Regions from separate parts of the Bacillus sp. KH172YL63 genome, predicted to be linked through region 1. Evidence: a T-box and tRNA genes for the amino acid it is inferred to sense, from the RefSeq annotation. Region 1 holds a T-box; the other holds one or more tRNA genes.
The links. A T-box is a leader RNA that pairs with one kind of tRNA and senses whether it is charged. The one in region 1 lies ahead of trpS (tryptophan--tRNA ligase), so its partner is inferred to be a tRNA-Trp.

Region 1 (14,336 bases):
TATACAGAGTGGGCGCCGCAGAGATACAGGACGATACAGGAGATGGACTTCGAAGAAATCTGGCAGATGTTATATGAAGAAATGCAGTACGGCTGGTCTGAAAAACACTTGACGCTATGCGAGAATTTAATTAAGGGACAGCCCTTCTTTGAGAAGCTGTGGGAAGTGGAGAACCGCCCTAAAGTGAATTAATGAAAAACCCCCTGACCGATGAACGGGTGAGGGGGTTTTTGCTTGAAAAAAGAAGGTGCCGGGTCATAACTGGTAGTCCTGTCCATTCCCTTGTTTAAACGTGGATTCTGAATGAATCAAAAAACCGAATGGATTCAATCTTCATTAAAGAAGGTCGAATCATTCGGTTTTTCCGTTAGCTTGAGAATGTTAGTCTCAGCTTTTATTTTCTCTTTCTGTCTTTTCGGCCGAGGCCCATTGCTTTTTCCATCTTCTTCAGCATTTTATTCGCCGCAAAGTTGGCCTTTTCCGCGCCCCGGTCGAGGATGTCATCCAATTCTTCAGAGTCGATCAGTTCGTAGTAGCGGTCCTGGACGGGCTTGATGGCATTGACGACCACCTCGGCAAGGTCTCCTTTAAAGTCGCCGTACCCTTTGCCTTCATACCTTTGCTCGAGTTCTTCGATTGTGCTTCCTTCAAGGATCGAATAAATGGAAAGAAGGTTTGAGACACCAGGTTTATTTTCTTTATCATATTTCACGATGCCGTCGGAATCCGTCACGGCACTCTTGATTTTCTTTTCAATCTGTTTCGGATCGTCCAGCAGCGTAATGAATGACTTCTGGTTTGCATCCGACTTGCTCATTTTCTTCAATGGATCCTGAAGGGACATGACCCGTGCCCCGACTTTTGGAATGCGCACCTCTGGAACCGTAAAGATGTCATTATATTTATTGTTGAATCTCTCGGCAAGATTTCTTGTTAATTCCAAATGCTGTTTCTGATCTTCACCGACAGGTACCAAATCCGTACCGTACAGCAGGATATCTGCTGCCATCAATGGCGGATACGTCAACAGGCCAGCTGAAACGGCTTCCTTACCGTGGGATTTATCTTTAAATTGTGTCATCCTTTCAAGCTCACCGATATACGTGACGCATTGCAGGATCCATCCGGCCTGTGCATGGGCAGGCACCTCAGATTGAATGAAAAGTGTTGCTTTCTCCGGGTCGATCCCGCATGCAATATAAAGTGCTGCCAGACTGCGGATGTTCTTGCGCAGCTCCATTTTATCCTGCGCCACCGTTATGGCATGCTGGTCCACCACGCAGAAATAGCAATGATATTCTTCCTGCAGCTCAGTGAACTGCTTCATTGCCCCAATATAGTTACCGAGTGTAATCGTCCCGCTCGGCTGAATCCCGCTAAAGATTGTCTTCATTTCTTATCCTCCTAATAATCATCAAAATAAAAACCCATCCGTCCTATATAAGATAGGGACGAATGGGATCATTTCCGCGGTGCCACCCTAAGTACTCTTCCTGAGTCAGCTTAGTCCATGATAAACATGGTGCCCCTTTAACGTGGGGTGAATCGTCATATGCTACTCTTATTCGCACACAAAGCTCAGAAGTCCATTCCTTTTCAGATGAATACCTGTTCCCACCAGCCACAAGCTCTCTTTCAATTCATACAGAAAAGTACTACTCTTCATCGTCGCCCATTTTTTTATATGCTTTCATTATAAGTAAAAAAAGGTGCGAATTCAAGTGTACAGAAGGTAGGAGAGGGCGATGGAAAGGATGAACGCGACACTGCCGACCATCAGGATCGATTTTGTGATGGAATAGGAGCGTTGAACGCCATATTCCTCATATGCTTCCTTCGTTTCATCCAAATCATCGAATTGGGAAATGAATTTTCCTTGTTTGGTACTGTTCCGGAATCTTTTAAGGGAATAAATAATACCGTTGAAGAAGCCTTTTTGGAATATAAAAAGAAGCCCGCCTGTTGCTACATAAGTAATGCCCACTATAAACAAGCTGTCTATAAAGGAAAGAAGCAGGGATTTCTCCTGACACATGCCGGTGATGATCGACACAAAGAAAAATAATACTGTTAGGATGTGAAAAAAGGTAAGTTTGATCATAATGCTCCTCTGTTGTTTTTTATTAGTAGTATACATGAAACCCATGGAACAGTTCAATGAGGCGGGGCGGTTTGGGTAGAAGAGCTGTTCTATATAGTTATAGAAATAAGTATGTATTCTATTATTTATATTTAGTCTGTTCTTTAAATATTTATAATAAAAAAGTGAATATAGGAATGTGAGATTGATAGGAAGAGGCACCTCATCCCAGATCAGCCGAAATTTACGTTTGTAACAATTGTAATGGGACTTGCTGTTCAAGGTGACTCGAAAAAACCTTGTAACAGCAAGGTTTTTCGGACCTTATACCTACTAATCTGATAATTTAGCAAAAAAACTGTTAAATTCATATTGCAATAATTTCTCTATCATGTATAATAAGTAACAAATCTTCTGAAAATTAGAAGATAAATAAATATGAGATTTACGAGGAGGTCAATTTCAAGATGAAGAAAAAGTTTTCATTCTTGCTGGTTCTTCTTCTGGCTCTGAGTACTTTCTTGGCTGCTTGCGGCGGCGACAAGAAAAGTGAAGGCGAAGAAGAAGGATCAGGTGCTGGCGGTACTGATGAAAAGAAAGAACAGGTACTTAACTTACTTGAGGGTTCTGAGATCCCATCTATGGACTCTACACTTGCAACTGACTCAGTTTCATTCAAAATCATGAACAACGTATTTGAAGGTCTTTACCGCTTAGGTGAAAATGACGAAGCTGTACTAGGTATGGCTGCTGAAGAGCCAGAGATCAGTGAAGACGGTAAAACGTACACGTTCAAGATCCGTGATGCTAAATGGTCTAACGGAGACGCAGTTACGGCAAATGACTTCGTTTACGCTTGGCAAAAGGCTTTGAACCCTGATACTGGTGCAGAGTATGCGTACATAATGTACGATATCAAAAATGCTGCTAAAGTAAATGCCGGTGAAGTTGCACCTGAAGAGTTAGGTGTTAAAGCCCTTGATGATATGACTTTGGAAGTTCAGCTTGAAACGGCTGTACCATACTTCAAAGCATTGCTTTCTTTCGCAACATTCTACCCACAAAACCAAAAATTCGTTGAGTCTCAAGGCGATAAGTTCGGTCTTGAAGCTGATACAGCAATCTATAACGGTCCATTCACACTTTCTGAGTGGAAGCATGAACAAAGCTACCAGTTAACGAAAAACGACAGCTACTGGGATGCTGAAACTGTAAAATTAAAAGAAGTTAACTTTAACGTTGTTAAAGACGTTGCAACTGGTGTAAACCTTTATGAAACAAACAAAGTTGATGTTGCGGGTCTTTCAGCTGAATTCGTAGACAAATATAAATCAGATGAAAACTTCAAAACAAAAGCTGACACAGCAGTATTCTTCTTACGCTTAAACCAAGCGAACGAAGTAATGAAAAACGTAAATGCGCGTAAAGCGATCGATGCTGCGTATGACAAGCAAGGTATGGTAGATGTACTTCTTAACAACGGTTCTATCCCTGCGTACTTCTTAGTACCAAAAGATTTCGTAACAGGTCCAGACGGTAGCGAATACCGTGAAGCTGTTGGCGATTTCGGTGGATATGACACAGCTAAAGCTTCAGAGTACTGGGCTAAAGCGAAAGAAGAGTTAGGTAAAGATTCTATCGAATTAGAATTACTTAACTACGACTCTGACAGCTCTAAGAAAGTCGGAGAATTCTTAAAAGAGCAACTTGAACAAAACCTTGAAGGTTTAACTGTGTCAATCAAAGCACAGCCGTTCAAGCAAAAGCTTGAATTAGAATCAAAAGGTCAATATGACTTCTCATTCGCCGGCTGGGGTCCAGATTATCCAGATCCGATGACTTTCGTTGACATGTTCGTTACTGACGGTGCTCATAACCAAATGGGATACTCTAACCCTGAATATGACAAGTTAATTGAAAAAGCGAAAGGTGAACTATTAAGTGATCCTGAAGCTCGCTGGCAAGCAATGGTTGATGCTGAGAAGATCCTTTTCGAAGATCAAGCAATCAGCCCAATGTACCAACGTGGAACTGCTTTCTTAGAGCGTCCATATGTTAAAGGTCTGTTACGTCACTCATTTGGTGCAGATGCATCATTCAAATGGGCTTACATTGAGTAGTATTTAACTCAAGGAACAAACCTTACGAGGAGAGCGTATGCATAGGCATATGCTCTCCTTTTCCAGTGAAAGTCGAAAATTATCACAAAAATAAAAATACATTGATAATTTGTCGAAAATCGCTATAATTAGGAATGTAGAAAAAATAAGAAAAAAAGGGGGGCTAAAGAATGGTCAGATATACAATTCAACGTATCGTCTATATGATCATCACTTTGCTTATTATCGCAACCGCCACGTTCTTTCTGATGAAGCTCCTGCCTGGATCTCCACTACAAAATGCAGAAAGACTGTCTCCGGAACAACAACAAATCATCCTGGATAAATACGGCCTGAATGACCCGCTGCCAGAGCAATATATCAACTATATGGTTAACCTGGCTCAAGGGGATTTAGGTTTATCCTTCCAATATGATAACCGCCCAGTTACACAAATGATTGGAGATCGTATTGGTCCTTCCGCACTTCTTGGATTCCAAGCTATGGTATTAGGAACATTTCTAGGATTATTGATCGGTATTATTGCAGCGATCAAACATAACACATGGCTGGATTACGGATCGACATTCCTTGCTGTAATAGGTATCTCGATTCCATCATTCGTTTTCGCAGGATTGCTCCAATATTATGTTGGGGTAAAACTAGAATGGCTGCCAGTTGCCCTGTGGGGAGAGTACAAGCACACAATCTTACCTACTCTGTCACTGACGGTGTTCGTTGTTGCGACCATCGCCCGTTTTATGAGAACAGAGATGCTGGAAATTTTAAATTCAGATTATATTTTATTAGCCACTGCTAAAGGGATCTCCAAAACAGGAACTGTCCTGAAGCATGCTGTCCGAAATGCATTGATCCCGATTGTCACGATCTTGGGACCGATGACTGTAGGAATTATGACAGGTACGCTTGTAATCGAACGTATCTTTGCTGTTCCTGGATTAGGGGATCAGTTCGTCGTGTCCATCAATACAAATGATTACACTGTAATCATGGGGATCACCCTATTCTATAGTGCTTTATTCATTGCTGTAATCTTTTTAGTGGACATTCTTTATGGAATCATTGATCCACGTATTCGTTTAGCTGGAGGGAAGAAATAATGGAAGATAACAAAAAGAAATTAGACCAACTCAGTCCCGACCTCTTCCAACCCCAACAGGCTAAGGGAGATGAAGCTGAAAAAATTTCGCGTCCAAGTTTAAATTTCTGGCAAGATTCTTGGATTCGTTTACGTAAGAATAAGGGAGCCATTCTTGGAATCATTATTACCGCGATCATTGTATTCTTTGCAATCTTTGGTCCGATGATGAACGAATACAAATTCAGTGACCAAAACATCCGTCACGCAAAACTCCCTCCTAAAATTGAAGCGCTTTCAGGAATTGAATGGTTACCGTTTGATGGTAAAGATTCAGATGGCTTTGATGTATATGGATCAAGGGATATTAAAGAAAACTACTGGTTCGGTACAGACGACTTAGGCCGTGACCTTTGGACACGTACTTGGAATGGTACCCGTATTTCACTGTACATCGGTATTTTAGCTGCAATCATTGACTTCCTTATCGGGATTTCCTACGGAGGTATTTCAGCTTATTACGGTGGCAGAGTAGATAATATAATGCAGCGTATCATTGAAATTCTTGTAGGAATTCCAAACTTGATCGTCGTCATCCTCTTTATCCTGGTATTTGAGCCTGGTATCTTCTCCATAACCATGGCCATGGTTATTACTGGTTGGACGGGTATGGCCCGTATCGTGCGTGGTCAAGTCCTTCAATTGAAGAATCAGGAATTTGTCCTTGCTTCAAGAACGCTTGGCGCAACAAGCAACCGATTGATTTTTAAACACTTACTTCCAAACGTTATGGGACCTGTTATCATTACGACGATGTTTACAGTTCCAGCTGCAATTTACACGGAAGCATTCTTAAGCTTTATCGGACTGGGGATTGCTCCTCCAAGAGCTTCACTTGGATCATTGGTGAATGATGGATATAGATCGATTCAATCATTCCCTCATATGATGCTGGTACCTTCAGCCGTCATCTCATTGGTTATTTTAAGTTTCAACTTAATGGCTGATGGACTGCGTGACGCGCTAGATCCGAAAATGCGTAAGTAATGGAAGGGAGATAATAATATGTCAAAAATTTTAGAAGTGAATGATCTACACGTCTCCTTCAATACGCAAGGAGGAGAAGTTCAGGCTGTACGCGGTGTAGATTTCCATTTAGATAAAGGTGAAACGCTGGCGATTGTCGGAGAATCCGGTTCTGGTAAATCGGTTACGACAAAAGCCCTTATGAGACTGATCCCGAACCCACCTGGCTTCATCAAGGACGGGGAAATCCTTTTCGAAGGGAAGGATCTTGCAAAGCTGCCGGAAAAAGAGATGCAAAAAATCCGCGGGAAAGATATCTCTATGATCTTCCAGGATCCAATGACATCTTTGAATCCGACGATGACTATCGGTAAGCAAATTATGGAGCCGCTTGTGAAGCATCAAAACATGAGCAAAAATGATGCGAAAAAGCGTGCGATCGAATTGCTTAAATTGGTAGGTCTGCCAAGTCCGGATACCCGTTTCAAACAGTATCCTCACCAATTCTCGGGCGGACAGCGCCAACGTGTCGTCATCGCGATCGCACTTGCATGTAACCCGAAGATCCTGATCGCCGATGAGCCTACGACTGCCCTGGACGTAACCATTCAGGCACAGATCCTTGAACTGATGAAGGATTTACAGAATAAAATCGAGACATCGATCATTTTCATTACCCATGACCTTGGCGTGGTGGCAAATGTCGCTGACCGTGTAGCTGTCATGTACGGTGGTCAGATTGTCGAGACAGGAACCGTAGATGAAATCTTCTACGATCCCCGCCATCCATACACTTGGGGACTGATCGGCTCGATGCCGACAACGGATACTGAAGGTGAACAGGAGCTGGTGGCCATCCCTGGAACGCCTCCGGACCTATTGAATCCGCCGAAGGGAGATGCATTCGCCCTTCGCAGTGAATATGCCATGAAAGTGGACTTTGAACAGGAGCCTCCATATTATAAGGTTTCAGATACACACTATGTTAAATCATGGTTGCTGCATCCGAGCGCTCCACAGGTTGAGCCTCCTGAAGCAGTAAAAGTAAGACAAAGACAAATGCCTGCGAATTATAAAGAGCCGGTACTTGTTGAGGGGGTTCGTTCATAATGGCTGAAAAATTATTAGAAATTAAAAATTTAAAACAATACTTCAATCCTGGAAAACCGAATATGGTTAAAGCGGTTGACGATATCAGCTTTGATATTTATAAGGGGGAAACCCTTGGACTCGTTGGTGAGTCCGGCTGTGGTAAATCAACGACAGGACGTACGATCATTCGTCTGTATGATGCAACCGACGGTCAAGTTCTCTTTAACGGGGAAGACGTGCATGGGAAAAAGTCACGTTCCCAATTAAAGAAATTCAACCGTAAAATGCAGATGATCTTCCAGGATCCATATGCAAGTTTAAATCCGCGTATGAAAGTGGCCGACATCATCGCTGAAGGAATCGATATCCACGGGCTGGCTACTTCAAAGAAAGAGCGTCTGGATAAAGTTCATGAGCTTCTTGAAACGGTCGGTCTGAATAAAGAGCACGCAGGCCGCTATCCGCATGAGTTCTCAGGCGGTCAGCGTCAGCGTATCGGGATTGCTCGTGCTTTGGCGGTAGATCCTGATTTCATCATTGCAGATGAGCCGATTTCAGCCCTTGATGTATCCATCCAGGCGCAGGTCGTGAATCTGATGCAGGAACTGCAGAAGGAGAAAGGGTTAACCTATCTGTTTATCGCCCATGATCTTTCCATGGTGAAATATATCAGTGATCGTATCGGTGTTATGTATTACGGTAAACTTGTTGAACTGACAACAAGTGAGGCGTTGTACAAAAATCCTCTTCATCCATACACTCAATCGTTATTATCTGCGATTCCGCTTCCGGATCCGGATTATGAGCGCACACGGAGAAGAAAAGAATACAATCCTGCAGTCCATAATTACACAGAAGATGACAATCTTGAAATGCGTGAAGTCGTACCTGGACACTTCGTCTATTGTTCAGAGAAGGAATTCGCACAATATCAGGCGTCCTATAAAAACTAATATAAGTAAAGAAGCTCCCTTCAAATTGAGGGGAGCTTTTTTACGATGAAATCCGCTTTGTCATTCTTTTTTGAAAAGTTCATCATACGATATAGGGATGAGCATTAATTTCCTCGGAAATTTCGACAGATTAGGTGGAATATCCCTTTTCTTTCTAGTAATTTCCTTGATAGAATAGAAGGGAAGTTACATATTTTACTAGATAGTACGTCTACCAGAGGAGAGGTTTATGTTGAAATGGAGAAAGGTTGCAACATCTCTATGTTTATTCGCAATGTGTGTCGTTCCGTTTCAGTCAGCGACGGCGGCTGGAGTAGAAGCTAAAAACCACGAGAAAAGAATGCTCTCAATGAGTAACAAGGAATTGACTAGCCCGGTACCGAGGTTCGTATTTGATTCGGGCCTGTCATTTGAATATCCAGATGCGGTGAGAGGAATTTATGTCACAGCCCACTCCGCCGGGGGCGCCAGGTTCGATTCGCTCACAAAATTGATGGATAACAGTGATTTGAACGCGATGGTCATCGACATTAAAGATGATGTAGGGAATCTGACTTATATACCTGAAGAGTCTTCTCCATACCACAGTGTGGGTCAGCCCTACATGAAGGACCCGAAAGCGATATTGAAGGTGCTGGAAGAGAAGAAAATCTATCCGATTGCCAGGGTCGTTGTATTCAAAGACACCGTATTGGCGAACCGAAAACCGGAGCTGTCCTTTAAAGAAGGAAACAAAGTGTGGTCAAATGGAGGTGGGGATTCCTTTGTTAACCCTTTCCTGAAAGAAGTGTGGGATTATAATGTAGGGATCGCCATTGAAGCTGCAAAAATGGGATTCCAGGAAATACAGTTTGATTATGTCCGCTTCCCTGAAGGCTTTGAAAAGCGTGATGAAGACCTGAAGTATGATGGTGGGGAATATGCCAAGGAAGATATCGATAATGTACAAAAGCGGGTCCAGGCCGTCACCGACTTTGTTGCGTATGCACATGATAAGCTTCAACTATACGGTGTGAAGGTTTCTGTAGACATTTTCGGCTACACGGCAACCCTCCCGGAAGCACCGGGCATTGGGCAGAATTTCTCGAAGATATCTGAACATGTGGATGTCATTTCATCAATGATTTATCCGAGCCATTGGACGCCGTACTTCGGGATTGCGAAGCCTGATATGCAGCCCTATGAATTAGTGACGGAATATTCCAAGGTGGAAAAAGCAAAGATTGCCGAACTGAAGAATAAGCCGATTTCGAGACCGTGGCTGCAGGATTTCACAGCATCCTGGTTAGGCAGCGGCAATTATAAGAAATACGGAAAAGCAGAAGTAGAAGCGCAGATCAAGGCGCTGAATGATCAAGGCATAAATGAATTCCTCTTGTGGGATGCAGGAAATTCTTATACAGAAGGTGTGGACTATACGCCTTAAGAAAAAAGCTGGCCTCAGGCCAGTTTTTTCTTCAATTTCGGGGGTATAAAGGAAAGGGATGCCATACTATTTGAAAAATCATTCTATTCTTGTTATGATTAAAGTACTGGAAAGATAAACCGCTTTCAACCACTTTACCCTCTTCATGGGCATTTCCTGCCTGTGATTCCGTATGCATATCCCACGGATACGACTAACACCTAACATAAACTATTTTTTTCAGAGAAACATAATGATAACCCGTTAGTCATTGGAATATTAAATTCATGTGAAGGAGTAGATCCATGCACTGGTATGAAAAATTAAATCAGTATTTTCCTGTAGAGGAAATGAAATCAAAAGAACATCTTGAAACATTACTAAAGGAAAGAAGCGACATCTATCATAAAGATGAAGGCCCACACCACGTCTTGATGTATGCTGAACTTGATGACTTTATCTTCATCGATTATCTCTTCGTCTCGAAGGATGCCCGTGGCCAGGGACTGGGTCACAAATTAATCAATCAGCTGAAGGAAAAGAAGAAAGCTATCATCCTTGAAGTAGAGCCTGTGGATTATGATGATACAGATACTGAAAAACGCTTGAAGTTCTATAAGCGTGAAGGGTTTGAACATGCTGTGAGCATCGGTTATGCCCGCCGTTCCCTTGCTACGAATGAAATCAATGAGATGGAGATCCTGTACTGGGCGCCCAATGAGGAAACTGAAGAATTGATATTCAATTCAATGAAAAAGACGTATGAGTTGATTCATACTTACAAAGACCAAAAGTTTTATGGCGCTTCGTATCAGCCGGTTGATGAAGTACTGAAGCAGGATGACGACAGGGACGAGGATGTATTGAAAAATCTCTGACCACCAGGACCTTATTGTGAATTCGCAATAAGGTTTTCTAAATGAAAAAATGTAAATGTCCAAAATCATGTTTAGCGTCTGTTGGTACAGGGTAAATCTTTTATAGAAACAGATCATTTACCTTATGTTAAACCTATGTATAGGAAAATTGACAAATTGGTTAAAAGTATGTTCATGGGACAAATATTCATGTATAATACATAATAGAGATTTCTTATTTAAACTAATTTTAATTAACAGTTTTGTTTAAATAAAATACTCTATCTTTAAAATAATCCTTAAGGGAGTGTGAATGATTCGTGGTTACATTATTCACTTCACCTAGTTGCACATCTTGTCGCAAGGCAAAAGCTTGGTTAGAAGAGCATGAGATTCCATATACAGAACGTAACGTTTTCTCAGAACCATTAAGCATTGATGAAATCAAAGAAATCCTCCGCATGACCGAGGATGGAACCGATGAGATCATTTCAACCCGTTCCAAAACGTTCCAAAAGCTTAATGTCGATCTTGAGACACTGCCGCTTCAAGAGCTTTTCGAGCTTATTCAAAAAAATCCTGGTCTTCTCAGACGTCCGATCATCCTGGACGAAAAACGCCTACAGGTTGGATACAATGAAGATGAGATCAGACGCTTCCTTCCAAGAAAGGTTCGTACATTCCAGCTCATGGAAGCTCAAAGAATGGTAAACTAACGAATGACTTCAGATTCCCGGTATATTATATACAGTTGGGAATATATAAGTAAAAGGGGCTGACCCTTTAAGGAACGTTGCGTATCCTTTCGGGTCAACCCCTTTTATTTTAGAATAAGTATTATCACTTGAATTTTCTGCGAATATTCGCTAGAATATCAAAAACACCTAAGGGGATTTGTGAAAAAAATGGGTGTTGGTTTCATTCCATTTTTAGTGGTTTTATCATAAAATAGAAGTACAAGGTACAAACTAACCTAAATGTATCTTCTATCTTCACCAGCATTAGAGTGGTATCACTCAGAGGGTGTAGTCCCTTCACCAACATCATGCAAGAAGGGAGAGGTGTTAATTGGAAATCGAACGCATAAATGAACATACCGTAAAGTTCTATATATCATACGGGGATATCGAGGATCGCGGCTTCGACCGTGAAGAAATCTGGTATAATCGTGAACGAAGCGAGGAACTGTTCTGGGAGATGATGGATGAAGTCCATCAAGAAGAAGAGTTCGGTATCGAAGGTCCGCTTTGGATTCAGGTTCAGGCTCTCGACAAAGGGCTTGAAGTGTTAGTGACAAGGGCGCAGATGTCAAAAGACGGTCAGCGATTTGAACTTCCGATTCCTGAAGATAAGTTGAAGGAGCTTCCTGTCGATGAAAGAATTGAAGACCTGCTCGATCAGCATTTCCATATTAAGCAAGATCAAGATGAAGATGCCGAGGTGTCACTTGACTTTACTTTGAAATTCAATGACTTCGAGGATGCGATTGCTCTTTCTCATAGGATGAAAGATATGCCTCTGGAGCATTTAGAAACAAAGCTGCTGGCTTTTGAAAATAAGTATTATATTTACGTCAAATTTTCAGAAACCCACTTTGTAGAAGAAGATATCGACAATATGTTAAGTTTATTGCTTGAATATGCCGATGAGTCACGAATGACTGTCCATCGCATTGAAGAGTATGGAAAAGTGGTCCTCACCGAGAATGTATTTGTTACATTGAGTAAGCACTTTTCGTAAGAATCAATACCGGTTTCATACAGAAATCGGTATTTTTTTATATTATTTGCCCTGAAGGTTGGGGCTTAACATTATGCCTGTGAAAGGTGTCATCAGTATGAAGAATACAGTAAGACTTCTTATTTTCATTGCCGTATTGGCACTCAGTTATATTTTTTACTTTGATCAATATCTTTCCGGAATGGTGAAATATATCAGTATTGTCTTCACTTTCTCGGTTATTGTAATCGGGTTCCTCATTTTCTTTGAAAATCGACATCCAACACAAACTTTAACTTGGCTTGTTGTATTAGGGGCATTCCCTTTCCTCGGCTTTATTTTTTATTTATTATTTGGCCGCAATTACCGTAAGGAAAAGATGTATAAGAAGAAGTACATATTGGATAAAGAAACCTACAATAAATATGAGCCGGGCCCAAAAGATATCAGCCCGGATATGTTCAGCCTGTTCCAGGAGAAACACTTCCAGCTTGCCCAGCGGATAGGCAATAGTGCGATTTCCTTCTCCAGTGAAACGAAGCTTTTGACCAATGGTGAAGAGACTTTTGGGGAAATCCTGAAGTGGCTTCAGACAGCGAAGCATCATATCCATATGGAATACTATATTGTCCGCCATGATGAGATCGGAAACCAGATTAAAGACATCCTGATCGAAAGGGCCAAAGATGGGGTCAAAATACGCTTTCTTTATGATGCTGTCGGGGCTTGGCAGTTATCAAAGGATTATATCGCAGAGATGAAGGAAGCAGGGATAGAAGTTGTGGCATTCGGGCCGGTAAAGATCCCTGTCCTGAATAATAAGTTCAACTTCAGGAATCACCGTAAGATCATCGTGATAGACGGAAGCATCGGATTTGTCGGCGGCCTGAATATCGGGGATGAGTACTTAGGGAAGAATCCTCATTTTGGCTTCTGGCGTGATACACATTTATTTGTGAAAGGTGAAGCGGTACGTACACTGCAATTGATCTTTCTGCAAGACTGGTATTATATGACGAACGATGATTTCTTGACCCCCGGGTATCTCAGCCCTGACCCCGTTGAACATGTGAATGACGGCGGCGTGCAGATGATAGCGGGGGGGCCGGACAATGAATTGAGTGTGTTGAAGAATATTTTCTTTTCCATGATCACGTCTGCCAAAAAAAGCGTATGGATCGCTTCTCCATATTTCGTTCCCGATGAAGATATTTTCTCAGCTTTGAAGATTGCGGCTTTAAGTGGGGTCGATGTGAAACTGCTGGTGCCTCATAAACCGGACAAGCGCATCGTCTTCCATGCTTCACGCTCTTATTTCCCGGATCTGTTGGAAGCTGGGGCCCGTATTTTTGAATATCAAAAAGGCTTCATGCATAGTAAAATCGTGATCGTAGATGAAGAGATGGCCTCTATTGGTACCGCCAATATGGATATGAGGAGTTTTCATCTTAATTTTGAAGTGAATGCGTTTTTGTATAAAACAGAAAGTACGACTTCCATTGTGAAAGAATATCTGAATGACTTAGAGCATTCAGAAGAATTGCTTCTGGAAGAATTTCAGAATCGCCACCTTGGCTATCGAATATTGGAATCCACTTCCCGTTTGATGTCACCTCTCCTATAACAGGCGAATGGGGAAAATGCTCAAGGGACTATGAATATCCGAATGATGGTTTGACGTTCTTTATCGTCGAATCCATTCGGATATTTTTGTTTTTTCGACTGATTTACCAGACTGAAAACCCGGGTGATCTGCAGGGGTGTTCTCTCCATACATAGCGACCTATGGGGAATGTATCGTCCGGTTTTAAGTTTTTGCAGGAATTTTGAAAGTTTTGTCGAATGGAACTGAGAGGAGGTGTCATATGTTAACAGCACTATTAAATCAGCGTGCGTTCACTACCATTCATTATTCACGGGAAGAATTAAGAATTGTAAAGAGAAGAGATCTGCGTTTTCGCTGTCCTCATTGCTCAGAGTCGGTCAATTTACGCATCGGCCATAAA
Region 2 (14,336 bases), 250 kb from region 1:
CAAACCGGAGGAAGGTGGGGATGACGTCAAATCATCATGCCCCTTATGACCTGGGCTACACGTGCTACAATGGACGGTACAAAGGGCTGCAAGACCGCGAGGTTTAGCCAATCCCATAAAACCGTTCTCAGTTCGGATTGCAGGCTGCAACTCGCCTGCATGAAGCTGGAATCGCTAGTAATCGCGGATCAGCATGCCGCGGTGAATACGTTCCCGGGCCTTGTACACACCGCCCGTCACACCACGAGAGTTTGTAACACCCGAAGTCGGTGAGGTAACCTTTTGGAGCCAGCCGCCTAAGGTGGGACAGATGATTGGGGTGAAGTCGTAACAAGGTAGCCGTATCGGAAGGTGCGGCTGGATCACCTCCCTTCTAAGGAAGATTTAACTAAAACGTTTGACAGTCGAAGTTTTGTTCAGTTTTGATGGTTTAATGATCATCAAAACTTTTTGTCTCTTCTGAGACAGAAATTTGTTCTTTGAAAACTAGATAAAGATAAATTGATAGTCAAGAAATTACCAAGTATCGCCATTTTAGGTTTTAAACCTTATGTAACAACCAATTCGGTTAAGTTATGAAGGGCGCACGGTGGATGCCTTGGCACTAGGAGCCGACGAAGGACGGGACTAACACCGATATGCTTTGGGGAGCTGTAAGTGAGCTTTGATCCAGAGATTTCCGAATGGGGGAACCCATTGTTCGTAATGGAACAATATCCATATTTGAATACATAGAGTATGGAAGGCAGACCCAGGGAACTGAAACATCTAAGTACCTGGAGGAAGAGAAAGCAATTGCGATTCCCTGAGTAGCGGCGAGCGAAACGGGATGTAGCCCAAACCAAGAGGCTTGCCTCTTGGGGTTGTAGGACACTCTATACGGAGTTACAAAGGAATGAAGTAGACGAAGAAGTCTGGAAAGGCTCGTCAAAGAAGGTAACAACCCTGTAGTTGAAACTTCATTCTCTCTTGAGTGGATCCTGAGTACGGCGGAACACGTGAAATTCCGTCGGAATCTGGGAGGACCATCTCCCAAGGCTAAATACTACCTAGTGACCGATAGTGAACCAGTACCGTGAGGGAAAGGTGAAAAGCACCCCGGAAGGGGGAGTGAAATAGAACCTGAAACCGTGTGCCTACAAGTAGTCAGAGCCCGTTAACGGGTGATGGCGTGCCTTTTGTAGAATGAACCGGCGAGTTACGATCCCATGCAAGGTTAAGTTGATAAGACGGAGCCGCAGCGAAAGCGAGTCTGAATAGGGCGATTTGAGTATGTGGTCGTAGACCCGAAACCAGGTGATCTACCCATGTCCAGGATGAAGTTCAGGTAACACTGAATGGAGGTCCGAACCCACGCACGTTGAAAAGTGCGGGGATGAGGTGTGGGTAGCGGAGAAATTCCAATCGAACTTGGAGATAGCTGGTTCTCTCCGAAATAGCTTTAGGGCTAGCCTCATGTGTAAGAGTCTTGGAGGTAGAGCACTGTTTGGACTAGGGGCCCTCATCGGGTTACCGAATTCAGACAAACTCCGAATGCCAAAGACTTATCCATGGGAGTCAGACTGCGAGTGATAAGATCCGTAGTCGAAAGGGAAACAGCCCAGACCACCAGCTAAGGTCCCAAAGTATACGTTAAGTGGAAAAGGATGTGGAGTTGCTTAGACAACCAGGATGTTGGCTTAGAAGCAGCCACCATTTAAAGAGTGCGTAATAGCTCACTGGTCGAGTGACTCTGCGCCGAAAATGTACCGGGGCTAAACGTATCACCGAAGCTGTGGATTGACACCTTTAGGTGTCAGTGGTAGGAGAGCGTTCTAAGGACTGCGAAGCTAGACCGTAAGGACTGGTGGAGTGCTTAGAAGTGAGAATGCCGGTATGAGTAGCGAAAGATGGGTGAGAATCCCATCCACCGAATGCCTAAGGTTTCCTGAGGAAGGCTCGTCCGCTCAGGGTTAGTCAGGACCTAAGTCGAGGCCGATAGGCGTAGACGATGGACAACAGGTTGATATTCCTGTACCACCTCTTTTCCGTTTGAGCAATGGGGGACGCAGGAGGATAAGGTAAGCGCACTGCTGGATATGTGCGTCTAAGCAGTTAGGCTGATGATGAGGCAAATCCCGTCATCGTGAAGGCTGAGCTGTGATAGCGAGCGAATTATAGTAGCGAAGTTCCTGATTCCACACTGCCAAGAAAAGCCTCTAGCGAGGGAAAAGGTGCCTGTACCGCAAACCGACACAGGTAGGCGAGGAGAGAATCCTAAGGTGAGCGAGAGAACTCTCGTTAAGGAACTCGGCAAAATGACCCCGTAACTTCGGGAGAAGGGGTGCTCTGGTAGGGTGCAAGCCCGAGAGAGCCGCAGTGAATAGGCCCAGGCGACTGTTTAGCAAAAACACAGGTCTCTGCGAAGCCGTAAGGCGAAGTATAGGGGCTGACGCCTGCCCGGTGCTGGAAGGTTAAGAGGAGTGCTTAGCGCAAGCGAAGGTGCGAATCGAAGCCCCAGTAAACGGCGGCCGTAACTATAACGGTCCTAAGGTAGCGAAATTCCTTGTCGGGTAAGTTCCGACCCGCACGAAAGGCGTAACGATCTGGGCACTGTCTCAACGAGAGACTCGGTGAAATTATAGTACCTGTGAAGATGCAGGTTACCCGCGACAGGACGGAAAGACCCCGTGGAGCTTTACTGTAGCCTGATATTGAATTTTGGTACAGCTTGTACAGGATAGGTAGGAGCCTTGGAAACCGGAGCGCCAGCTTCGGTGGAGGCATCGGTGGGATACTACCCTGGCTGTATTGAAATTCTAACCCGCGCCCCTTATCGGGGTGGGAGACAGTGTCAGGTGGGCAGTTTGACTGGGGCGGTCGCCTCCTAAAGAGTAACGGAGGCGCCCAAAGGTTCCCTCAGAATGGTTGGAAATCATTCGCAGAGTGTAAAGGCACAAGGGAGCTTGACTGCGAGACCTACAAGTCGAGCAGGGACGAAAGTCGGGCTTAGTGATCCGGTGGTTCCGCATGGAAGGGCCATCGCTCAACGGATAAAAGCTACCCCGGGGATAACAGGCTTATCTCCCCCAAGAGTCCACATCGACGGGGAGGTTTGGCACCTCGATGTCGGCTCATCGCATCCTGGGGCTGTAGTCGGTCCCAAGGGTTGGGCTGTTCGCCCATTAAAGCGGTACGCGAGCTGGGTTCAGAACGTCGTGAGACAGTTCGGTCCCTATCCGTCGTGGGCGCAGGAAATTTGAGAGGAGCTGTCCTTAGTACGAGAGGACCGGGATGGACGCACCGCTGGTGTACCAGTTGTCTTGCCAAAGGCATCGCTGGGTAGCTATGTGCGGAAGGGATAAGTGCTGAAAGCATCTAAGCATGAAGCCCCCTCGAGATGAGATTTCCCATCACGTAAGTGAGTAAGATCCCTAGAAGATGACTAGGTAGATAGGTCAGAGATGGAAGCATGGCGACATGTGGAGTTGACTGATACTAATCGATCGAGGACTTAACCACAAAGAGTCATATTTATATGAACAATCGGCTGATATTCGGCTTTCTTGACATCAATTCTTTATCTAGTTTTCAGGGAATAAATTTTATGCGAAAGTATAAAAAAACCTTGAAAAATATCATATAAACGATATAATAGTACTTGTCCTCAAAAAAGGACATACAATAGTCTGGTGACTATGGCGAAGAGGTCACACCCGTTCCCATGCCGAACACGGAAGTTAAGCTCTTCAGCGCCGATGGTAGTTGGGGGATCTCCCCCTGTGAGAGTAGGACGTCGCCAGGCATATCGTTCCGCAGTAGCTCAGTGGTAGAGCTATCGGCTGTTAACCGATCGGTCGCAAGTTCGAATCTTGCCTGCGGAGCCATTTTATGGAGAGCTGTCCGAGTGGCCGAAGGAGCACGATTGGAAATCGTGTAGACGGTTAACGCTGTCTCAAGGGTTCAAATCCCTTGCTCTCCGCCATAACATTTCCATAAAGATAAATATGGCCCATTGGTCAAGCGGTTAAGACACCGCCCTTTCACGGCGGTAACACGGGTTCGAATCCCGTATGGGTCACCATTTTTATAAATGATATACATACTGGAGGATTAGCTCAGCTGGGAGAGCATCTGCCTTACAAGCAGAGGGTCGGCGGTTCGATCCCGTCATCCTCCACCATTTTATCGACGCGGGGTGGAGCAGTTCGGTAGCTCGTCGGGCTCATAACCCGAAGGTCGCAGGTTCAAATCCTGTCCCCGCAATACCATTTTTGATTCAGTAGGAGATTTTCCTTGATGAGTCACCTATGGATAGTTATTTTTGCTGGCGCAAAAAAACTCTGGTCCGGTAGTTCAGTTGGTTAGAATGCCTGCCTGTCACGCAGGAGGTCGCGGGTTCGAGTCCCGTCCGGACCGCCATTTTCTTTTAAAGCATAATGGCTGATTTGATTTAAATATTATGGCTCAGTAGCTCAGTTGGTAGAGCAATGGACTGAAAATCCATGTGTCGGCGGTTCGATTCCGTCCTGAGCCACCATTTGTTTCACTGGATGCCGGTGTAGCTCAACTGGTAGAGCAACTGACTTGTAATCAGTAGGTTGGGGGTTCAAGTCCTCTTGCCGGCACCATCCGAGTGATCTCATATGGAGGGGTAGCGAAGTGGCTAAACGCGGCGGACTGTAAATCCGCTCCTTCGGGTTCGGCAGTTCGAATCTGCCCCCCTCCACCATTTTTTTTATAGGGGTATAGTTTAAAGGTAGAACGAAGGTCTCCAAAACCTTTGGTGTGGGTTCGATTCCTACTACCCCTGCCAATTTTATTATGGCGATTGTGGCGAAGTGGTTAACGCACCTGATTGTGGTTCAGGCATTCGTGGGTTCGATTCCCATCAGTCGCCCCATTAAAGTCACATTTTCAATTCAGTGACATATACTAACAGTGGGCTATAGCCAAGCGGTAAGGCATCGCACTTTGACTGCGACATGCGTTGGTTCGAATCCAGCTAGCCCAGTAGTGCGGAAGTAGTTCAGTGGTAGAACACCACCTTGCCAAGGTGGGGGTCGCGGGTTCGAATCCCGTCTTCCGCTCCAATCATATGGCGGCATAGCCAAGTGGTAAGGCATGGGTCTGCAAAACCCTGATCACCGGTTCAAATCCGGTTGCCGCCTCCATATGTAATGCCGGTGTGGCGGAATTGGCAGACGCGCACGACTCAAAATCGTGTTCCTCTGGAGTGCCGGTTCGATCCCGGCCACCGGTACCACATCGCGGGTGTAGTTTAGTGGTAAAACCTCAGCCTTCCAAGCTGATGATGAGGGTTCGATTCCCTTCACCCGCTCCAACTTACATACGACAGGCTTTCTCATTATGAGGAAGCTTTTTTTGTTGTTTATTAAATAGATAGCGGTGGGGATTTAGAGCGGGATCGAGCGTGTTAGCTTTAAAATGGCGCTCATTTATCTTCAATACTGGGATTATATGTTCAAAGTGACTGTGTATATATTTCATCTCTGGCTTATACCTTCAAAATACCCGTCTTGAGAGTTAATCCGGAGCACATATTTTCAAAACACTTCAACTTATTTTCAAATCTGTGATTTTATTTTCAAAAATGCCCCCCTTATTTTCAATTCCACGATTTTATTTTCAAAAGTGCTGCCCAACGCTTCACACCCCACTCGTGCCACCATGAGTTGCTTAATCAAGCATCTTATTTACCCCCATCACCACAACCTAAAACCTATCTAGTCAAAATAGTGCACCTTCTTCGTCAATTGAGTCTCCCTTAATGAGAAAGCGCTGCCATTATAATGTAAGAAAGCGATTACATATTTAGGGGTGGTGATACGGGTGGAAACGAAGATTCAGACTGGAGCAGTAAGCACAGATGCTCAATTAAAGGCTGTGACGAAGAAGAAGTTTAAGTATAAGGGCTTGCTGACGTATGCTGCCTTTGTAGGACCGGCACTTTTGTTTTTCTTAGTGATACAGATCTTGCCTTTCTTGATGGGGGTCTATTATTCTTTTACTTCATGGAATGGTGTCAGCTCGGTTGTCGAGTGGGTTGGATTTGATAACTACAAGAAGATATTCACGGACGATAAGACTTTCTTTAATTCATTTATGTTCACGACGAAGTTTATGTTTGCAGCTGTGATCATCAGTAACTTGATCGGATTTGGGTTTGCGCTGCTTCTGAATGCAGCGTTGAAGACGCGGAACATTCTGCGTACGGTGTTTTTCATTCCAAACGTTATTGGCGGATTGCTGCTTGGGTTCATCTGGCAGTTCATCTTCGTTAAAGGGTTCGCGTCTCTTGGCAATATGACGGATATCGGATTCTTTAAAATGCCGTGGCTGGGTGATGAAACGACGGCTTTCTGGGGGATTGTCATCGTATTTGCATGGCAGATCTCAGGTTACATGATGGTCATCTATGTGGCAGCTCTGCAAGGGGTGGATAATTCACTGTTAGAAGCAGCGAAGATGGATGGTGCATCCAATTGGACGCTTTTGACCAAGATCATCATCCCATTGATTCTGCCGGCATTTACGATTTGTTTCTTCCTGACGATTTCAATGGCCTTTAAAATATTCGATCTGAATATTTCCCTGACAGGCGGAGGGCCTTTCAATTCTACACAATCTGTTGCGATCAATATTTATCAGGAAGCATTCCAGAATAACCGCTATGGTCTTGGAACAGCAAAATCAATTCTGTTCTTTGTGGTAGTGGCCGTGTTTACGACGATTCAGGTCATGATAACGAAGAAGAAAGAGGTTGAGGCATAATGGGCAATCGCTATACGAAGACAACATTTGTATTAGAGATCATCGGGATTGTGATCGGGCTCATTTTCCTTATCCCTTTCTACTTCGTATTGATCAACTCTGTGAAGCCTTTCGCTGCCATCTTGATCGATGCGGCGGCCTGGCCGAAGGAATTTGTGTTTTCTAACTATGCGAAGGTGTGGGAAGTCATCAATTTCCCCCGTGCCTTCTGGAACTCCCTTGTCATCACGGTGTTCAGTAACATTGGCCTGGTGATCATCAGTTCGATGGCAGCCTGGAAAATGGTCCGTACACCAGGGAAATTCAGCAAGATCCTGTTTGTAGTATTTGTTTCTGCAATGGTCATCCCGTTCCAGACGGTGATGATTCCACTGATGAAGGTCGGAGGGACGCTTGGACTTACGAACAGCATTCCCGGATTGATTATCATGTACTTCGGTTTCGGGGTACCGCTGTCCTTGTTCTTGTATCACGGATTTGTGAAAACAGTTCCGATTGAAATTGAAGAATCAGCAATGATCGATGGATGCAGTCAGTTTGGTGTGTTTTGGAGAATCGTGTTCCCGTTATTGAAACCGATTACGGTGACAGTCATCATTCTGAATACACTGTGGATCTGGAATGACTACCTGCTGCCACTTCTTGTGTTACAGGATGCGGAACTGCGTACGATCCCGCTTGCAGCAAGTTCATTCTTTGCACAGTATACGAAACAGTGGGATATGGGTCTTGCGGCGCTGGTGCTCGGCATTACGCCAATCATCATATTCTTCCTATTCTTACAGAAGCATATCATCAAAGGAATTGCTTCAGGTTCCATCAAGTAGATAGTAAATTTCTGTCACGATGCTATCATTGAAACAGAAATTTATATAAAATATTTTATATCAGGGAGGTCAAACCATTTATGAAACGTATTTTGTTACTTTGTATGTCTTTAGTATTGGTGTTTGGAATCATTGCAGGTTGTTCATCTAAAGATAAGTCAAACAGTTCTGGTGGAGAGTCAGGATCAGGTGATGATGTTGTCACACTTAATTTCTTCCAATTCAAGGTAGAGATTGCTGATCAATTGCAAGAAATGATCAACGAATTCGAAGCTGAACATCCGAATATCAAGGTCAAGCTTGAAACAGTTGGTGGAGGTGCCGATTACGGTGCAGCACTGAAAGCGAAATTCGCTTCTGGGGAAGAGCCTGATATTTTCAACAATGGTGGTTTCAAAGAGCTAGAGCTTTGGAAAGAGAAGCTTGCTGATCTTTCAGGTGAGCCTTGGGTTGAGCATGTTCTTCCTATCGGTAAAGTTCCGATGACAGATGAAGACGGTAAGCTGTATGGTATGCCTGTCAACCTTGAAGGATATGGATTTGTTTACAACAAAGATTTATTCGAAAAAGCAGGAATCACTGAGGCTCCTGCAACGATTGATGAGTTAAAAGATGCTGCGAAGAAACTTGAAGCAAAGAAAATCACTCCGTTCTCAGCTGGTTACGGTGAGTGGTGGGTAATCGGTCAGCATTTACTGAACATTCCTTTTGCTCAACAGGAAGATCCTGAAGCGTTCATCGCCGGTCTATATGATGGATCTGAGAAAATCGTCGGTAATGAAAAGTTTAAGCAGTTCAAAGAAGTTCTGGACACAGAGCTTAAATATGCAAACGATAATCCTTTAACAACGGATTACAACACGCAAGTCACGCTATTCGCTTCTGGTGAAACAGCGATGCTTCAACAAGGTAACTGGACTGAGAACATGATCACTGAAATCAATCCTGAGATCAACATGGGCTTCCTTCCAATCCCTGTAAGCAATGACGACAGTGCAGACCGCCTGCCGGTCGGTGTACCGAATAACTGGGTACTGAACAAGAACTCTGAGCACCTTGAAGAAGCGAAAACATTCTTAAACTGGATGGTATCTTCTGAAACAGGCAAGCGCTACATCACGGAAGAATTCGCGTTCATCCCGGCATTTGATAATATCGAGCCGAACGGTCTTGGTGACCTTGGAGAGTCAATCCTTGAGTACTCTAAAGCGGAGAAAACGATTCCTTGGACTTGGTTCAGATGGCCGGATGGAGCAAACAAAGAGTTTGCTGCGACAATCCAGGAGTATGCCGCTGGAAAAATCGATTACGACACTGTACTTGAGCGATTCCAACAAACTTGGGATAACTTGAAGTAAACAGAATAATGGAAAGCATGTCTATTAAAGGCATGCTTTCTATTTTATAAGTTTAGTAGGAATATTTAGAAAAACTCCTTCAAGAGCCGGGGAAAACACTTTATACTGATTGTATAAGTGAGACCTGGGAGGTCCGTCCCTCATGTTTAAGAAAAGCATTCGCAATAAGTTGATTGTGCTGTTGATGATTACGACGATTGTGCCATTCGGCAGTTCGATCATTATTACATATTTGTATACGAAGGATTCGATGGAGGAGCAGGTGGTGAAGGAGAGCAGCAATCTCCTTTATCAGGGGAAGGTGAATCTTGAGAGCTATATCAATGAGCTCAACGGCCTGACGCTCACACTCTATAATAATCCTGATTTTATTAACTATATGAGGTCACCGGGTGAGGGTGACAATTACTTGACGATCGGCATCGTGAAGAACATTGTGCAAACGATTCTCTACACAGGTGACACGATCAACGGGGTACGCATTTCATTTGCTGATGGTGACCGTGTCATTACGGCCACGAAACGATCGACCGTTGTGTTCTCCAACAAAATCAAGGAGTCGGAATGGAAGAACTTCAGAAGTGCGGAGCGCAGCCCCTATAACATGTATATAGAACCGGCGTACAGCCAGGAAGAGAAGAATATCAACCGTTCGAAGGATATCATCACGATCCACCGGGCTTTCCGGAACGTTCCGGGAGAGGAAGTGCTCGCCTATATCTCACTAGATATTTCCCCGGATAAAATCATTGATCTGAGCAGGAATCTATATAACTCGGATTCTGAGGAATTCTACCTTCTGTCATCGGAGGGGGAAATGATATACAGCTCGGATAAGGACGTTTCCGATGACGGGAATAATCAGAAATGGATCAAGCGGATCCTTGAGTCAAATCATGAATCAGGGACGCTTGAATGGAAGGAAGACTCATTCAACGGCGTGATGATGTATGACCAGCTGCCTGCTTCTGCAGGCGGATGGCTGCTTGTGAAAAGGGTTTCTTATGGGAACCTGTATGAAAGCGCCTTTAGCGTGGCGAAGATCAACATTTTATTCGGGGTACTGGGGTTGAGCCTGGTGGTGCTTGCGACACTGTTCGTTTCCTTTAAGATTACGTCGCCGATCCGTATCCTGCTAACCCATATCCAGGAGGTGGAGAAAGGGAATATGAAGGTTCAGGCCCAGTCATTCGGTCCAGATGAGATCGGGATCCTCGGTTATCGTTTTCAGCAGATGATCGAGAGGATCAATCAACTGATCAACCGTGAGTATAAGCTTGAGCTTGAGAACAAGACGAATCAATTAAAAGTCCTTCAGTCCCAGATCAATCCTCATTTTCTCTATAATGCCCTGCAATCGATCGGAACGATTGCATTGAAGAACAAAGTGCCGCAAATCTACTCCCTGATCACCCACCTTTCGAAAATCATGAGGTACGGGATGAATATGGAGGAGGATGTTGTTCCGTTAAGGCAGGAGATCAATTACACGAACGCCTACCTTCTTTTACAAAAAGAGCGCTTCGGGGAGAACCTCGATTATCACGTCGAAATGGAAGAAGGGGTAAGTGATATCCATGTACCAAAGATGATCCTTCAGCCGCTGATCGAAAATTATTTCAAGCATGGGTTCGATATCCGGGAAGGGGTCGGGCGCATCTCGCTGACAGGCTATCAGGAAGGGGACGAATTGGTTCTGATCGTACGTGATAATGGAGTGGGTGTTACAGAGGACAGGCTACAGGAGATCAGGGAGCATTTTAAAGCGGCTGCATGGAATAAGACCGGTGAAGAGACGAACATCGGTCTGAAGAACGTGTATGTGCGCTTGAAGCTCTATTATGATGAACGGGCCCGCCTCACCCTTGAAAATCATGAAGACGGAGGCTTTATGGTCACCATGAGGCTGCCAATACGAATGGAGAGTGAAGCAAATGAAAGCAATCATCATTGATGACGAAAAGCATGTACGTGAAGGGTTACTTTTATTGGCTGATTGGGAAAAGCACGCCATCCACACGATCCTGGAGGCAGAAGACGGGGACCAGGCCATCGAATTGATCACCGCGCACAGGCCGGAGATTATCTTCACCGATATGAGGATGCCGAGGCGTGACGGGATATCACTCCTGAAGTGGCTGTACGATTCAGATCTTAAAAGCAAAACGATCGTCGTCAGCGGATATGATGATTTTGAATATATGAGAAACGCGATTTTCTATAAAAGCTTCGATTATATCCTGAAGCCGATCGAGCCGGATGTGTTGAATGAAACGTTGGATAAAGCGGTGAAGGAATGGAACGACCAGGCCCGTTCAAGGAAATCTCTTGTTGAGGATACACAGGTGATGAACGAAGCCAAGCCCCTTTATTGGGAAAGGCTGTTTTCAAGCCTTTGCGAGAAGGAAGGCATTTCAGCAGAGATGGTGGAGAAGGTTGAGCACGAGTTCGGCGTAAACATCACCAAGATGCAAAAGACCATCGCCCTCCTGCCGATCAAGCCGATCATGATGAAGTCTTTCCAGGGAGACCGGGATCTTGCCTTTTTCACACTCATCAATATATGCAATGAACTGCTCAGAAAGCAGAATGACGGGGTCTGCTTCAGGAATGGAAACAAGGAAGAAGAGCTGGTGATTCTTTTCTGGAAAGATAAGAACCTCGCGTATTTGTTGGAAGAGATATATACATTGATCTATCAGTATAGCAAAGTCTTCATGGTCATGGCATTGGGACAGAAGTCGAAAATGGTGAATGAGGCATACAGTTCTGCGCTTGAAGTATATTCGAAGCACAGTTTGCTCGTAGAGAAGAAGATTGTCACACATGAAGATCTCGAGAAAGGACCGATGCTTCATTTATTGGATCACTCCAATGAACTGAAATGGGCGATCCGCTCAGGGAGCATGAATCAGGTCCGGGAGCAGCTGGAAGAAATCTTCTCCCTGTTGGACAGTAGGCATACACTGTCCCTTGAACAGGTTCAGGTATGGGAGGATCAGTTCGAGCAATTAAGGAATAACTGGCTGAAAGAATATGAAATCAGGCGTCAGGATCCCTTCTACCAAGGCCTGGATTATTGGCGGGAGGACGGGTCGTTTTCATTCCGGAAATTCAAAGAGGAAAAAACGAAGGAATTTCAAGAGCTTGTCGAGATGCTGAGTCAGTCGAAGTATCAAAAGGAAAAGAATAATATGCAGCGGATTGAAGAATATCTGCAGCAGCATTATCAGGAGGAAATCAACCTTCAGGATATCGCCGACCGGTTCTACTTGAGCAGGGAATATATCTCCCGGAAGTTCAAGCAGGATTATGGGGCGACGATCACCGATTATGTGACGGGTATCCGGATGGATAAGGCCAGAAAGCTGCTGGCAAATCCATATTTGAAAATATATGAAGTGGCTTACGGTGTGGGATATGGAAATGAAAAATATTTCAGTAAAGTATTCAAGAAATATACCGGACATACGCCAAATGAATACAGGCAAAAAGCAAACATATGACTTGGAGGGTTTAACATGTTAAACGTAACTGTATGGAATGAAAATCGTCATGAACAAAAGAATCCAAAGGTGAGAGAAGTGTATCCAGAAGGCATTCACGGAGCCATCGCATCTTTTCTTGGAGAAGCGTCATTCAATGTGAAAACGGCTACACTGGACGAAAATGAGCATGGTTTGACAGATGACGTGCTGAATGGGACTGACGTATTGATCTGGTGGGGGCATATCGCCCATGAAGAAGTTTCAGACGAAGTCGTTGAGCGGGTAAAGCAGCGCGTACTGGACGGGATGGGGTTGATTGTTCTTCATTCAGGCCACTTCTCAAAAATCTTCAAAACGCTGATGGGTACTTCATGCGACCTGAAATGGCGTGAAGCAGATGAGAAGGAGCGGATCTGGATTGTTGACCCAAGTCATCCGATCACTGCCGGTCTTGGAGAATATATTGAGCTTGAAAAAGAAGAGATGTATGGCGAGCATTTTGACATCCCTGCACCGGATCAGCTTGTGATGGTCAGCTGGTTCGAGGGCGGAGAAGTGTTCAGGAGCGGATGCACGTATCAGCGTGGGAACGGGAAAGTATTCTACTTCCGTCCTGGTCATGAAACGTATCCTACTTACTACAATGAAAATATCCAAAAGGTTATCGTCAATGCAGTGAACTGGGCATCCCCGGTTGATCGTGCAAGACCTGTATACGGAAATGCCAAGCCCCTTGAAGAAATCAAAGGATCAAACTAAAGGATAAGAGGAGGAAATCATCATGGATAAATTGAAAATCGGCGTCATCGGATGTGGAAGCATCGCAAAGCACCGTCATTTACCGGAGTATGCAAACAATGAGAATGTTGAAGTGGTGGCAGTATGTGACATCGTCGAAGAAAGAGCGTGGAAAATCGCAGATGCTGTTGGAGCGAAAGCCTATACCAACTATAAAGAGTTGCTTGCAAATGTCGATGTGGAAGCTGTGAGTGTATGTACGCCAAACTATCTGCATGCACCGATCTCCATCGATGCTTTGAACGCAGGAAAGCATGTACTGTGTGAAAAGCCGATGGCAACATCAAGTGAAGAAGCCCAATCCATGATCGATGCCGCTGCGAAAAACGGCAGAAAGCTGATGATTGCCCACAATCAACGTTTCGTCCCATCCCACCAAAAAGCGAGAGAACTGATCGCTCGCGGTGAAGTCGGCAAGATCTACAGCTTCAGATCTGCATTCGGTCACGGTGGACCGGAAGGATGGAGCGCAGACGGCAAGGACAGCTGGTTCTTCAAGAAGGAAGAGGCTTTCATCGGCGCGATGGGTGACCTTGGTGTCCATAAAACAGACCTGTTAAGATATATCCTCGGTGAAGAATTTTCAGAAGTCGGTGCATTCATCGAAACGAGCGCAAAGGAAAATGCCACCGTCGATGATACGGCGGTCTGTGTATTGAAAACAGAGAGCGGCACGATCGGGACACTGGCGGCGAGCTGGTCCTATGTGTCAAAAGAGGACAACTCTACGATCATTTACGGGGAAAAAGCGATTCTCCGCCTGGAGGACGATCCGGTGAATTCCCTTATCATCCAATATGCCACAGGTGAAGTCGTGAAATATGAGCTTGGCGGCATCCAGACAAATGATGAAGGCGGTCAGAAGAATTCCCGTGTGATCGATCAGTTTGTTCAAAGTATCCTGCATGATGAAGAGCCGCCTGTATCAGGTGAAGAAGGAAAGAAATCGTTGGAAGTCGTATTATCCGCGCTTGAATCCAGTGAAACGAAGAGAATTGTAAAACTATCATAGAGGTGAAACAAGCGATGACCAAGCTTCGAATGGGTGTGATCGGTGTAGGGGGCATTGCCCAAACCCGACACATCCCCAC

Region 2: it encodes a tRNA-Trp, which carries the amino acid that the T-box ahead of trpS (tryptophan--tRNA ligase) is inferred to sense. The anticodon was not compared.

Annotation. Positions count from the first base shown of each region.
Region 1 covers NZ_AP022842.1:1,228,589-1,242,924, forward strand. Annotated here, with positions in the region: gene KH172YL63_RS06120 (YjbA family protein) at 1-192, shown strand, start outside; gene trpS (tryptophan--tRNA ligase) at 395-1,393, opposite strand; T-box leader at 1,445-1,678, opposite strand; gene KH172YL63_RS06130 (DUF3899 domain-containing protein) at 1,718-2,101, opposite strand; gene KH172YL63_RS06135 (peptide ABC transporter substrate-binding protein) at 2,548-4,200, shown strand; gene opp3b (oligopeptide ABC transporter permease) at 4,371-5,300, shown strand; gene opp3C (oligopeptide ABC transporter permease) at 5,300-6,325, shown strand; gene KH172YL63_RS06150 (ABC transporter ATP-binding protein) at 6,344-7,414, shown strand; gene KH172YL63_RS06155 (ABC transporter ATP-binding protein) at 7,414-8,349, shown strand; gene KH172YL63_RS06160 (putative glycoside hydrolase) at 8,579-9,775, shown strand; gene KH172YL63_RS06165 (GNAT family N-acetyltransferase) at 10,060-10,632, shown strand; gene spxA (transcriptional regulator SpxA) at 10,932-11,327, shown strand; gene mecA (adaptor protein MecA) at 11,680-12,351, shown strand; gene cls (cardiolipin synthase) at 12,449-13,954, shown strand; gene KH172YL63_RS06185 (competence protein CoiA) at 14,196-14,336, shown strand, end outside.
Region 2 covers NZ_AP022842.1:980,005-994,340, forward strand. Annotated here, with positions in the region: rRNA gene KH172YL63_RS04840 (16S ribosomal RNA) at 1-373, shown strand, start outside; rRNA gene KH172YL63_RS04845 (23S ribosomal RNA) at 567-3,501, shown strand; rRNA gene rrf (5S ribosomal RNA) at 3,668-3,784, shown strand; tRNA gene KH172YL63_RS04855 (tRNA-Asn) at 3,792-3,866, shown strand; tRNA gene KH172YL63_RS04860 (tRNA-Ser) at 3,873-3,964, shown strand; tRNA gene KH172YL63_RS04865 (tRNA-Glu) at 3,989-4,063, shown strand; tRNA gene KH172YL63_RS04870 (tRNA-Val) at 4,087-4,162, shown strand; tRNA gene KH172YL63_RS04875 (tRNA-Met) at 4,172-4,245, shown strand; tRNA gene KH172YL63_RS04880 (tRNA-Asp) at 4,325-4,401, shown strand; tRNA gene KH172YL63_RS04885 (tRNA-Phe) at 4,444-4,519, shown strand; tRNA gene KH172YL63_RS04890 (tRNA-Thr) at 4,535-4,610, shown strand; tRNA gene KH172YL63_RS04895 (tRNA-Tyr) at 4,628-4,711, shown strand; tRNA gene KH172YL63_RS04900 (tRNA-Trp) at 4,722-4,795, shown strand; tRNA gene KH172YL63_RS04905 (tRNA-His) at 4,807-4,882, shown strand; tRNA gene KH172YL63_RS04910 (tRNA-Gln) at 4,922-4,993, shown strand; tRNA gene KH172YL63_RS04915 (tRNA-Gly) at 4,998-5,072, shown strand; tRNA gene KH172YL63_RS04920 (tRNA-Cys) at 5,080-5,153, shown strand; tRNA gene KH172YL63_RS04925 (tRNA-Leu) at 5,162-5,245, shown strand; tRNA gene KH172YL63_RS04930 (tRNA-Gly) at 5,250-5,323, shown strand; gene KH172YL63_RS04935 (carbohydrate ABC transporter permease) at 5,833-6,774, shown strand; gene KH172YL63_RS04940 (carbohydrate ABC transporter permease) at 6,774-7,601, shown strand; gene KH172YL63_RS04945 (ABC transporter substrate-binding protein) at 7,682-8,959, shown strand; gene KH172YL63_RS04950 (sensor histidine kinase) at 9,102-10,913, shown strand; gene KH172YL63_RS04955 (response regulator transcription factor) at 10,894-12,465, shown strand; gene KH172YL63_RS04960 (ThuA domain-containing protein) at 12,481-13,206, shown strand; gene KH172YL63_RS04965 (Gfo/Idh/MocA family protein) at 13,229-14,257, shown strand; gene KH172YL63_RS04970 (Gfo/Idh/MocA family protein) at 14,272-14,336, shown strand, end outside.